One region of the Streptomyces sp. NPDC059875 genome, then DNA from elsewhere that is predicted to be linked to it. Evidence: riboswitches for the same ligand, from Rfam matches in the RefSeq annotation. Region 1 holds a riboswitch; each other region holds the start of a gene.
The links. A riboswitch is a leader RNA that binds a small molecule or an ion and turns the genes downstream of it on or off. The one in region 1 is predicted to bind cobalamin.

Region 1 (3,019 bases):
GGGTAAATGGAACACATCACGCTGCTGCTCGCGATTGTGGTCGTGACAGCTCTCGTGTTCGATTTCACGAACGGTTTCCACGACACCGCCAACGCGATGGCGACGACCATCTCGACCGGTGCCCTCAAGCCCAAGACGGCGGTGGCCATGTCCGCCGTGCTGAACCTGGTCGGCGCGTTCCTGTCGGTGGAGGTTGCCAAGACGATCTCCAAGGGACTCGTCAACGAGGAGGGCATTCAACCCGAGGTCATCCTCGCCGCGCTCGTCGGCGCGATCCTCTGGAACCTGGTGACCTGGCTGGTCGGCCTGCCGTCCAGCTCCTCCCACGCCCTGATGGGCGGCCTCATCGGCGCGACCATCGCCTCCATCGGCGTCAGCGGCGTCAACGGCGGGACCGTCGTCAGCAAGGTGCTCATCCCGGCGGTCGCCGCCCCCCTGGTCGCCGGTCTGGCCGCGATGTTCGCCGCCCGCCTGACGTACCGCCTCGACAAGAAGGCCGACAAGAAGACGACCGACAAGGGCTACCGGGCCGGTCAGATCGCCTCCGCCGGTCTCGTCTCGCTCGCCCACGGCACCAACGACGCCCAGAAGACCATGGGCATCATCACCCTCGCCCTGGTCGCCGGCGGCATCATCGCCCCCGGCTCCAACCCGCCGGTCTGGGTCATCGTCTCCGCCGGTACGGCGATCGCGCTCGGCACCTACCTCGGCGGCTGGCGCATCATCCGCACGATGGGCAAGGGCCTCACCGACCTCCAGCCGCAGCAGGGCTTCGCCGCCCAGACCAGCGCGGCCACGGTCATCCTGGCCTCCTCCAGCCTCGGCTTCTCCCTCTCGACCACGCACTCCTGCTCCGGCGCCGTCATGGGCGCGGGCCTGGGCCGCAAGGGCGGTGTCGTCCGCTGGTCGACCGCCACCCGGATGTTCGTCGCCTGGGGCCTGACCCTGCCGGCCGCCGGCCTGGTCGGGGCCGGCGCCGAGTACGTCGCCAGCCAGGGCGACTGGGGCGTCTACGCCGTCGCGGCCTTCCTGGTCGCCTCCTGCGTCGCCATCTGGGTCGTCTCCCGCCGCCAGGTGGTCGACCACACCAACGTCAACGACGTCGAGACCGAGCCCGCGGGCGTCGTGACCACCGCCATCGCGGCCGTCACCCCGCCGCCGGCCGGTTCCGTCGCCGCCGTCGCGGACGAGGACCTGAAGACCACCATCCCCTCGCCGGCCCCCGCGGACCCGGCAGCCCCCGCAGCCTCGGCCGCGGTGTAAGGAACGAACGACATGAAGATCGACTGGGCAGCTCTCGGCTCCGTCTTCGGAGTCAGCCTCGTGGCGACCGTCGCCCTCGTGGGCCTCTTCACCCTCGGCATCGTCGGCCTCTCCAAGCAGGAGCAGGCCGCCTCCCAGGGAGGCTCGGCCACCCTGGCTCGCACCGGCGCGTACGCGGCCTTCGCGCTGTGCGCGGCGGCCGTCGCGTACGGGATCTATCTCATCGTGGCCTGACGGGACACGCATCGTCGACCGGGCGGGTCGCACCTTCGGGTGCGGCCCGCCCGTCGTCGTGTCCGCGGGTCCGTGTGGGGCTTCGCACACTGTCCCGCCGCAGGTCAAAGGTGAGTTGACGGGTGTTCGCACAGCGTGGTGGACTTCCGGGGCCATTACGGCGGCAGTAGAGGAAGTCCGGTGCGAATCCGGCGCGGTCCCGCCACTGTGACCGGGGAGTCGATCCCCGGGAGCCAGGAACTCTCACCGCCGGTCACGTCGAGCCAGGGCGCGGACCCTGAGTGAGGACACAGCGCCATGCCCGGCCGCAGTGCAGCCACAGGTGTATTCGCGTACGGCGCCGCCGCCGGTCTGGCCGCGGACCTGATCGTCGGCGACCCCCGCCGCGGCCATCCGGTCGCCGCGTTCGGGCGGGCCGCCGGCTCCGTCGAGAAGCTACTCCGGCGCGACCACCGAGGGTGGGGCGCGCTGCACACCGCCGTCTGCGCCGGCGGTGCCACGGCGGTCGCGGCGCTGGCCGCCCGTACCGTACGCGACCACCCCCGCGCCGCGGTCGCCCTGACCGCCGCCTCCGTCTGGGCCGTCGTCGGCGGTACGACCCTGGGCCGGGAGGCGCGCGCCATCGGCGGGGCCCTGGCCGCCGGAGACCTGGAGGTGGCCCGCGAGCGGCTGCCGCATCTGGTGGGGCGTGATCCGCAGGCCCTGGACGGTCCGGCGATGGCCCGCGCGGTGGTGGAGTCCGTCGCCGAGAACACGTCCGACGCCGTCGTGGGTGCCCTGGTCTGGGGCGCGGTCGCGGGGGTTCCGGGCCTGGTCGGCTTCCGGGCCGTGAACACGCTGGACGCCATGGTCGGCCACAAGTCCCCCACGTACCGGCGCTTCGGCTGGGCCTCGGCCCGGCTCGACGACGTCGTCGGCTGGCCGGGCGCCCGGCTGACCGCCGCGCTCGTGACGGTGGCGGGCGGCGACCCGCGGGGGGCGGCGCGGGCCTGGCGGCAGGACGCGGCCCAGCACCCCAGCCCCAACGCCGGTCCGGTGGAGGCCTCCTTCGCGGGGGCGCTCGGCGTACGGCTCGGGGGCACGCTGTCGTACGGCGGACGGGTCGAGCACCGGCCCGTGCTCAACGGGGAGGGCCGGGCCGTGGAGGTCGGGGACATCGAGCGGGCGGTGCGGCTCTCGCGCCGGGTGACCGCGCTGACGCTGGCGGTGTGTGTGGGTGGACGGCTGGCCGCAAGGGCCATGAAGCGGAGGCGGGCATGAGGGGCGGACCGGGTGGCGGACTGCTGGTCGCGGGGACCACGTCCGACGCGGGCAAGAGCGTCGTCACGGCGGGCATCTGCCGCTGGCTGGTCCGGCAGGGCGTGAGGGTCGCCCCGTTCAAGGGCCAGAACATGTCGCTGAACTCCTTCGTGACGAGGGAGGGCGCGGAGATCGGCCGGGCGCAGGCCATGCAGGCGCAGGCGGCTCGGGTCGAGCCGAGCGCGCTGATGAACCCGGTGCTCCTGAAGCCGGGGAGCGACCG
Region 2 (3,019 bases), on a different contig from region 1:
CAGCTGCTCCGCGAAGTACTGGACCATGTCGTTGCGCTCGGGCTCGCCGTGCACGAGGACGTCAAGGCCGCACTTCTCCTGGAAGGAGATCACCTCCTGGATCTCGGCCTTGATGCGCTCCTCGTAGCCGGCCGTGTCGAGCCACCCCGCCCGCAGGTCGGCGCGGGCGGCGCGCAGTTCGCCGGTCTGCGGGAAGGAGCCGATGGTGGTGGTCGGCAGCAGCGGCAGAGCGAGGTGGGTGCGCTGGACGGTGGCCCGCTCGGCGTACGGCTGGGAGCGGCGCGTGTCCGCGTCGGTGACCGCGCCCGTACGGCTGCGCACGGCGGGGTCGCGGGTGAGGGGGGAGTCCGCGCGGGAGGCGAGGTCGGCCCGGTTGGCGGCGAGTTCGGCGGTGATCGCGCCGGTACCGTGGGCCAGGCCCTTGGCGAGGGTGACGATCTCGGCGGTCTTCTGGCGGGCGAAGGCGAGCCAGCGCAGGATCTGCGGTGCGATGTCCCGCTCGGCGGACGCGTCGAGGGGGACGTGCAGCAGGGAGCAGGAGGCCGACACGTCGACCCGGTCGGCGAGGCCGAGCAGGGTCCCGAGGGTGGCGAGGGACTTCGTCAGGTCGTCGACCCAGATGTTGCGGCCGTTGACCACCCCGGCGACCAGACGTTTGCCGGGCAGACCGCCGACGGCGGCGAGGGCGTCCAGATTGGCCGCGGCGGACTCCGTGAAGTCGATCGCGAGTCCCTCGACCGGAGCCTTGGCCAGGACGGGCAGGGCCTTGCCCAGGCGGCCGAAGTAGGAAGCGATCAGCAGCTTCGGCCGGTCCGTGAGGGTGCCGAGTTCACGGTACGCGCGCGTGGCGGCGTTCAGCTCGGCCGGGGTGTGGTCCTGCACCAGGGAGGGCTCGTCGAGCTGTACCCACCGGGCGCCGGCGGCACGCAGGTCGGCGAGGACCTCGGCGTACACCGGAAGCAGCCGGTCGAGCAGCGTCAGCGGGTCGAAGTCCGTGGCCACGCCGGGCGCGGGCTTGGCCAGGAGCAGGTAGGTGACCGGGCCGACCAGGACGGGACGGGCCGTCAGCCCCAGGGCGAGGGCTTCCTTCAGCTCGGCGACCTGCTTGGTGGAGTCCGCCCGGAACACGGTGTCAGGGCCCAGTTCGGGCACCAGGTAGTGGTAGTTGGTGTCGAACCACTTGGTCATCTCGAGCGGGGCGACGTCCTGCGTGCCGCGCGCCATCGCGAAGTACACGTCCATGGGGCATCCCCTGCTCGAGCGAAGTCGAGAGCTCGGGGAAGGATCGGCGGCGACGGCCTCCCGGTGGCGTTCGGGGACCGCGCCGACCATCACGGTCGTGTCCAGTACGTGGTCGTAGTAGGAGAAGTCACCGGTCGGGACTTCGTCGATGCCGGCCCCGGCGAGCTGCTGCCAGGCGGCCCGGCGCAGTTCGGCGGCGGTGGCCCGGAGGGCGTCGGCGGTGACGCGGCCCTTCCAGAAACCCTCGATCGCCTTCTTCAGCTCCCGGTTCTGTCCCTGCCGGGGGTAGCCGTACACGGTGGCCCGTGCTGCCGCTGCTGCGGGTTTGGTGGTCACGGAGATCTCCTTCGCGAGATGAATCCCTGAGATCCCGGAGACGGGACGAGAGCGCGAAGGGGACGTACCGGACGATCGACCTCGCGCGCCATGGGCGCCGGTCCCCGCCTGGTATGTACGCCGACCCGCCCACGAGGTCACCGGAATGTCCGCGCACGAGTCGTTCGCACGCGGGCAACGGGCAGGTCTTCGGACTCGCGGGCACGTCCACCCAAGGGTGGACACCTAGTGGCCGTCGCTTCCCAGACCCGTACCGGATCCAGTGCGTATGACGGCGGTCGTTCCCGCTCACCGCTGCGGGGCAGTCCCGGATTCCCACCGGGTTCCCTCTTACGACGCATCCCGCCTGGCGGACGGGGCGAACCAGCTGCACCGGCCAGCGTAGGGGGCCACTCGGCGCTGGGGCGGGTGATGTTCACGATTCGGATGGTGAGGTGAGACACGCCCCGGACTCGGAGCGGCTCCGCGCTGGAATGCTCTCGGCGCGCGGTCCCGCCGCTCGGTCGAGCGCTCGCCGTGGACGAGAGCAGCAGCACCTTCGTGCCGTACCGGTGGGGGACGCTACGTGAGTGCTCACACCTTCGCGGAGTGTTCGCGTACCGCGATCTCGGCCAGCTTCGTCAGCATCATGCCGTTGCGGACGGCGACGATGTAGTCCACGGGGAGACCGTGCATCCGGGTGCCGGGGCCCCGGAGAGGATGCCAGTCAAGGGTGAAGAGGGTGTTCTCGCCCCAGGGCATCAGCTTCATGGCGATGCGTGCCGCCCCGAAGGGATCCGCCTTCGCTTCCAGCTCCAGGCGCCGCTCCGGTTCGCAGACGCGGACGACGCAGGTGTCGTCGAGGGTCAAGGGGCCGGCACCGACGCGTACCTTCAGTCGTGCGCCCACCTCCGGCCAGTGCGGGTCCGCGGCGAGGACCTGCTGGGTGCCCGTCACCCACTCCCCGTAGCGTTTGCCTTCGGACAGCAGGCGCCAGACCTCGGACGGCGAGCTCAGGATCAGACGGCGGTTCCGGGCCACGCCGATCACGCTCCTTCGGGAGGATGGGCTTGGCCTCCAGCCTTGTACCGTCCGTCCGCCCGCGCAGTCCGACAGGTCCGAACGGAGTGCTCCGGGCATGGGCGGCGAATCCCCTACGGCCACCGGCCCGGGGCCGAATGCATGAATCGTTTTAGGGACCTGGGGGGTGTTGCGACCTGTGGATCGAGTCACGACCGCACACAGCCCAGGGTGTTGCTCCCAACCGGCGTTGATACGATCCAATCGGTAGCGAGTGAAGCGAGTGCAGCGGACGGTCGGGGCCGACGATCGGGACGGAGAGCGCGCCAGGTGAGTCGCACGACACGCACGGGGCGGGGAGCCGGCATCAAGGACGTGGCCCGGGAGGCGGGGGTCTCGGTCGGCACGGTCTCCAATGTGATCAACCGGCCCGATCTCGTCT
Region 3 (3,019 bases), on a different contig from region 1:
TCCCGAGGGACCCCTTGAACGATCAAAGGAGGGGCGGGTTAGCATATGAGCGCCGCCTAGCTCGAAAGATAAACCTGTGACTGTCAATGATGACTCGTTCACCAACTGGAAGACTCGCGAGGAGATCGCGGAGTCGATGATCCCCATCATCGGGAAGCTGCACCGCGAGCGGGACGTGACCGTCCTGCTGCACAGCCGCTCCTTGGTGAACAAGTCGGTGGTGAGCATCCTCAAGACCCACCGGTTCGCCCGGCAGATCGCCGGTGAGGAACTGTCCGTCACCGAGACGATGCCCTTCCTGCAGGCGCTCGCCGCGCTGGACCTGGGTCCCTCGCAGATCGACATCGGCATGCTCGCCGCGACGTACAAGAACGACGACCACGGTCAGTCGGTGGAGGAGTTCACCGCCGCGGCCGTCGCCGGCGCCACCGGTGCCAACAAGATCGAGCGCGGCGAGGGCCGCGACGTCGTCCTCTACGGCTTCGGCCGCATCGGCCGCCTCGTCGCCCGCCTGCTCATCGAGAAGGCCGGCTCCGGCAACGGCCTGCGCCTGCGCGCCATCGTGGTCCGCGGCGGTGGCGACCAGGACCTGGTCAAGCGCGCCTCGCTGCTGCGCCGCGACTCCATCCACGGTCAGTTCCAGGGCACCATCACGGTGGACGAGGCGACGAGCACGATCGTCGCCAACGGCAACACCATCAAGGTGATCTACGCCAACGACCCCTCCGAGGTCGACTACACGGCGTACGGCATCAAGGACGCCATCCTCATCGACAACACGGGCAAGTGGCGGGACCGCGAGGGCCTGTCGAAGCACCTGCGCCCCGGTATCGACAAGGTCGTCCTGACCGCTCCGGGCAAGGGCGACGTCCCGAACATCGTCCACGGCGTCAACCACGACACGATCAAGCCGGACGAGCAGATCCTGTCCTGCGCCTCCTGCACCACCAACGCGATCGTCCCGCCGCTGAAGGCGATGGCCGACGAGTACGGCGTCCTGCGCGGCCACGTGGAGACCGTCCACTCGTTCACCAACGACCAGAACCTGCTGGACAACTACCACAAGGCCGACCGTCGCGGCCGTTCCGCGCCGCTCAACATGGTCATCACCGAGACCGGAGCCGCGTCGGCCGTCGCCAAGGCGCTGCCCGACCTCAAGGCGCCGATCACCGGCAGCTCGATCCGCGTCCCCGTCCCGGACGTCTCGATCGCCATCCTCAGCCTGCGCCTGGGTCGCGAGACCACCCGCGAGGATGTCCTCGACTACCTCCGCGACGTCTCGCTGCACTCGCCGCTCAAGCGCCAGATCGACTTCACCACCGCCCCCGACGCCGTCTCGATGGACTTCGTCGGCTCGCGCCACGCGTCGATCGTCGACGCCGGCGCCACCAAGGTCGACGGTGACAACGCGATCCTCTACCTCTGGTACGACAACGAGTTCGGCTACTCCTGCCAGGTCATCCGCGTCGTCCAGCACGTGTCCGGGGTCGAGTACCCGACCTACCCGGTGCCCGTGGTCTGACCTCGGCGGTCCGGCACGTCCGGGCCCCGGTGAACGGGGCGGCGGTGGAGTGGTGCGGCAGATCCCGAAAGGGCTCGCGCACCCTCCCACCGCCGCCCCGTCGGCGTTCTGGTAGCTTGCGGTAGCCAGTCGAACTCACGTGCGTGACGCACGCGAGTCAGGGAATCCGGTGCGAATCCGGAGCTGACGCGCAGCGGTGAGGGCGACGGGCGGGGCACGAAGCCACTGGACCGGGGAACCGGTCCGGGAAGGCGCCCCGTCCGGATGACCCCGAGTCCGAAGACCTGCTGGCGGTTCCGTACGAGACGGGCCCCGCGCATGGGCCCTCGACGCCGAGGACGAGCCGTGCCATTCGCCCGTACCCCCCTTCCCTTCGCGCTGCTCGCGTCCGGGGCCCTGCTCCTCACCGGCTGCGCCGGCCCCGCCGACGAGGCCGGGTCCGCACCGTCCGCCTCCGCGCGGACGCTCGAGAACTGCGGCCGCACCGTGGAGATCCCGCCCGGCGGGCCGCGCCGGGCCGTGTCCCTGAACCAGGGCACCACCGAGATCATGCTGTCCCTCGGTCTCGGCGACCGGATGGTGGGGACCGCGACCTGGACCGACCCGGTGATGAAGGGCCTGGAGAAGGCCGCCTCCGGAGTCCCGAGGCTGGCGGAGAACAACCCCTCCTTCGAGAAGGTGCTGGACGCCGAACCCGACTTCGTCGCCGCCTCGTTCGGCTCCACGCTCGGCAAGGGCGGGGTCGCCACCCGCGAGCAGTTCGAGAAGCTCGGCGTCCCCACCTACCTCTCCCCGTCCGACTGCGTGGGCAAGGACAACAGCGATGGTGGCGACGGCAAGCGCACCACACCGCTGGCCATGGACGCCGTTTACGGTGAAGTCCGCGACCTGGCCCGGGTGTTCGGTGTCGAGGAGCGCGGCGAACAGCTGATCACCCGGCTCAAGGGCCGGGTGACGAAGGCCACCGACGGTCTCCGCGCCGCCGACGTCAGCGTCCTCTACTGGTTCTCCGACGCCAAGTCCCCCTACATGGCGGGCTGTTGCGGAGCACCCGGCGTCATCACCCGGGAGACCGGAACGAAGAACGTCTTCGACGACACCACCGAGGAATGGCCACAGATCGGCTGGGAGTCGGTCGCCGACCGCAACCCCGACCTGCTGGTGATCGGCGACCTCACGCGCAAGGCGCAGTCCGGGGAGAGCGCCGCGAAGAAGATCGAGTTCCTGGAGTCCGACCCGGTCACGAAGAACATGGACGCCGTACGCCACAAGCGGTACGTGCTCCTCAGCGGTCAGGCCATGAACCCGACCATCCGCACCGTCGAGGGCATCGAACAGGTCGCCGCCGCCCTGCGCGCGCACGGCCTCACGAAGTGACCGCCGCCCTGCTGCGCATCACGGCCGGATGCGCGGCGCTCCTCCTCTCGCTGGCCGTGGCGATCACCATCGGACCGGCGGACATGGGCGTCGGCGACGCGGGGTCCGTCGTCGCCTCCC
Region 4 (3,019 bases), on a different contig from region 1:
TTGGACTCGCGCAGCGCCTCACGGGTCTGCGCGTCCCACACGCCGAGCTTCTTCAGCTCGTCGACCAGGTACGAGTTGACCTGGAGGAACTCGCCGGAGAGCGTCTCGCGCTTGAACAGGTTGGAGACCTGCGGCTCGATGCACTCGTACACGCCCGCGATCGAGGCGATGGTCGCCGTCGGCGCGATGGCGAGGAGCAGGCTGTTGCGCATGCCGACGGCGGCGATCCGCTCGCGCAGCGCGGCCCAGCGCTCCGGCCAGTTCAGCTCGACGTCGTAGTGGTCGGGGTGCAGGACACCGCGCGCGGCGCGGGTCTTGTCCCAGGCCGGCACCGGGCCGTTGCGCTCGGCGAGGTCGGCGGACGCCTCGTACGCGGCGAGCATGATCCGCTCGGCGATCCGGGTGGACAGCGCGCGCGCCTCGGGGGAGTCGAAGGGCAGCTTCAGCTGGAAGAAGACGTCCTGGAGGCCCATCGCGCCCAGGCCCACCGGGCGCCAGCGGGCGTTGGAGCGCCCGGCCTGCTCGGTCGGGTAGAAGTTGATGTCCACGACCCGGTCGAGGAACGTGACGGCCGTACGGACGGTCGCGTCGAGCCGCTCCCAGTCGATGTCCGAACCGACGACGAACGCCCCGAGGTTGACCGAGCCCAGGTTACAGACCGCGGTCTCGCCGTCGTCCGTGACCTCCAGGATCTCCGTGCAGAGGTTGGAGGAGTGGACCGTGTGGCCCGGCTCGGCGGTCTGGTTGGCCGTGCGGTTGGAGGCGTCCTTGAAGGTCATCCAGCCGTTGCCGGTCTGGGCCAGCGTCCGCATCATCCGGCCGTACAGGTCACGGGCCGGCATGCTCTTGCGGGCCAGGCCGGCAGCCTCCGCCTTGCGGTACGCGGCGTCGAACTCCTCGCCCCACAGGTCGACCAGCTCGGGCACGTCGGCCGGGGAGAACAGCGACCACTCGGCGTCGGCGTTGACCCGGCGCATGAACTCGTCCGGGATCCAGTGCGCGAGGTTCAGGTTGTGCGTACGCCGGGCGTCCTCACCGGTGTTGTCGCGCAGCTCCAGGAACTCCTCGATGTCCGCGTGCCAGGTCTCCAGGTAGACCGCGGCCGCGCCCTTGCGCCGGCCGCCCTGGTTCACGGCCGCCACCGAGGCGTCCAGGGTCTTCAGGAACGGCACGATGCCGTTGGAGTGCCCGTTGGTGCCCCGGATCAGGGAACCGCGGGCGCGGATACGGGAGTACGAGAGCCCGATGCCGCCGGCGTGCTTCGACAGGCGCGCGACCTGGTGGTAGCGGTCGTAGATCGAGTCCAGCTCGTCGAGCGGGGAGTCCAGCAGGTAGCAGGACGACATCTGCGGGTGGCGGGTGCCGGAGTTGAAGAGCGTGGGGGAGGAGGGCAGGTAGTCGAGCCGGCTCATCAGCCCGTACAGCGCCGCGACCTCGTCCAGCGCGCGCACGCTGTCGTCCTCGGCGAGGCCGCAGGCGACGCGCAGCATGAAGTGCTGCGGGGTCTCGATCACCTTGCGGGTGATCGGGTGGCGCAGCAGATAGCGCGAGTAGAGGGTGCGCAGACCGAAGTAGCCGAAGCGGTCGTCGCCCGCGGCGTCGATCAGCGAGTCGAGCCGGTCGGCGTGCAGGGCGACGAACTCGGCCGTGCGGTCGGCGATCAGGCCCTCGTGGTGGCCCACGGCGACCGAGGCGGAGAAGCACACCGCGCCCTGGTCGGCCGCCTCGTCGGCGATGGTGATCGTCAGGAGCCGGGCGGCGAGCCGGGAGTACGCGGGGTCCTCGGCGATCAGACCGGCGGCCGCCTCGGTGGCCAGCTCGCGCAGCTCGGCCTCGTCCGAACCGGCGTTGCGGCCGCGGAGCGCCGCCGCGGCGACCTTGCCGGGGTCGGTGTCGGTGAGGTCGGCGGTGAGGTCGGTCAGGGTCCGCAGAAGCACGGTCCCGGGTCCGTCGCTCTCGTTACCGTCGCTCTCGATCGCTGCGGCCGGATCGGCGGGCGCGATGGTCACGTGGGGGCTCTCCCTCGCTCGGCTCGGGGCCGGCGGGGGAGGCGGGCAGCGGGCACCCGTACGCAGGGGTGCGCCGCGCCACGGCCCACTCCGCGAGGCCCGGACGTCTGTGGCACCCGGAACGGACGGACCGGGTGCGCTGTCCGCAGGTCTTCGGACTCGGCCGGCGCACAAGCACGCCGAAACCACACCGTTGCGGGACAGTTCCGGATTTCCACCGGATTCCCCTGCAAGGACAGCGAGCACGAGCATACATGTGGGGGGCGCTCCTCGAAGCACCCCCCACATGTTGTGTCGTTGGGTTCAGAGTTCCATGCTGTAGGTGAGTAGCGGATCCATGTCCGGAATCGGCTTCCAGTCCCTTTCGGGGGTGCGGACGAAGCCCATCCGCTCGTAGATCCGGTGCGCCGAGGCCATGCGGGGCTGGGTCGACAGCACCATGCGCCGGCACCCCTCGATCTCCCGCGCCTGCTCCACACAGGCCCGTACGAGCGCCTCGCCGACGCCCCGCCCCCGCGCGTCCTTCGCCACGGCGAGCATCCGGAACTCGGCCTCGCCCTCGCGCGCGATGTCGGCCCACTCCTCGTCGCCCAGGGCGAAGGTGACCCCGCCGAGCACGGTGCCGGCGCGGTCCACCGCCACCAGCACCTCCGCCTCGGCGACCCGCCGGGCCACGTCCCGCAGCAGATGCAGATAGTCGTCGTCCTCGCCGAAGTCGAGGTGTCCGTCGTCCAGATAGGCGCGTGCGGTGAGGTCGCCGAGGGCCTCGTACTCCTCGGGTCGTACCGTCCTGATGGTGAAGTCCATGCGGCGCAGTCTGCCCCAGGGGTACGGCGAAGGGCCCGGGATTTCCGTTCGGAATCCCGGGCCCCGCGCTGTGCTCCTCGGCGTCAGTGCGAGCCGGCGCCGACCTTCGGCAGCTCGGTCCGGACTCCCGCGTCGCCCGCGTCCGCCGTGTAGTCCGACGGCGAGGTCTCGTCCACACCGTCCGGCGCCTTCACGGCCTTCAG

Region 2: another riboswitch for cobalamin. It lies ahead of metE (5-methyltetrahydropteroyltriglutamate--homocysteine S-methyltransferase); the one in region 1 lies ahead of ACFV9D_RS26175 (cobalamin biosynthesis protein).
Region 3: another riboswitch for cobalamin. It lies ahead of ACFV9D_RS04845 (ABC transporter substrate-binding protein); the one in region 1 lies ahead of ACFV9D_RS26175 (cobalamin biosynthesis protein).
Region 4: another riboswitch for cobalamin. It lies ahead of ACFV9D_RS02285 (ribonucleoside-diphosphate reductase subunit alpha); the one in region 1 lies ahead of ACFV9D_RS26175 (cobalamin biosynthesis protein).

What each region holds. Positions count from the first base shown of each region.
Region 1 is NZ_JBHWJZ010000023.1:104,613-107,631, reverse strand. Features, by position in the region: gene ACFV9D_RS26185 (anion permease) at 7-1,263, shown strand; gene ACFV9D_RS26180 (hypothetical protein) at 1,276-1,497, shown strand; cobalamin riboswitch at 1,618-1,762, shown strand; gene ACFV9D_RS26175 (cobalamin biosynthesis protein) at 1,795-2,757, shown strand; gene ACFV9D_RS26170 (cobyric acid synthase) at 2,754-3,019, shown strand, end outside.
Region 2 is NZ_JBHWJZ010000001.1:22,986-26,004, reverse strand. Features, by position in the region: gene metE (5-methyltetrahydropteroyltriglutamate--homocysteine S-methyltransferase) at 1-1,578, opposite strand, end outside; cobalamin riboswitch at 1,741-1,961, opposite strand; gene ACFV9D_RS00090 (SRPBCC family protein) at 2,152-2,598, opposite strand; gene ACFV9D_RS00085 (LacI family DNA-binding transcriptional regulator) at 2,908-3,019, shown strand, end outside.
Region 3 is NZ_JBHWJZ010000003.1:191,019-194,037, forward strand. Features, by position in the region: gene ACFV9D_RS04840 (glyceraldehyde-3-phosphate dehydrogenase) at 77-1,522, shown strand; cobalamin riboswitch at 1,632-1,829, shown strand; gene ACFV9D_RS04845 (ABC transporter substrate-binding protein) at 1,841-2,899, shown strand; gene ACFV9D_RS04850 (FecCD family ABC transporter permease) at 2,896-3,019, shown strand, end outside.
Region 4 is NZ_JBHWJZ010000002.1:72,447-75,465, forward strand. Features, by position in the region: gene ACFV9D_RS02285 (ribonucleoside-diphosphate reductase subunit alpha) at 1-2,009, opposite strand, end outside; cobalamin riboswitch at 2,136-2,268, opposite strand; gene ACFV9D_RS02290 (GNAT family N-acetyltransferase) at 2,313-2,816, opposite strand; gene mctP (monocarboxylate uptake permease MctP) at 2,900-3,019, opposite strand, start outside.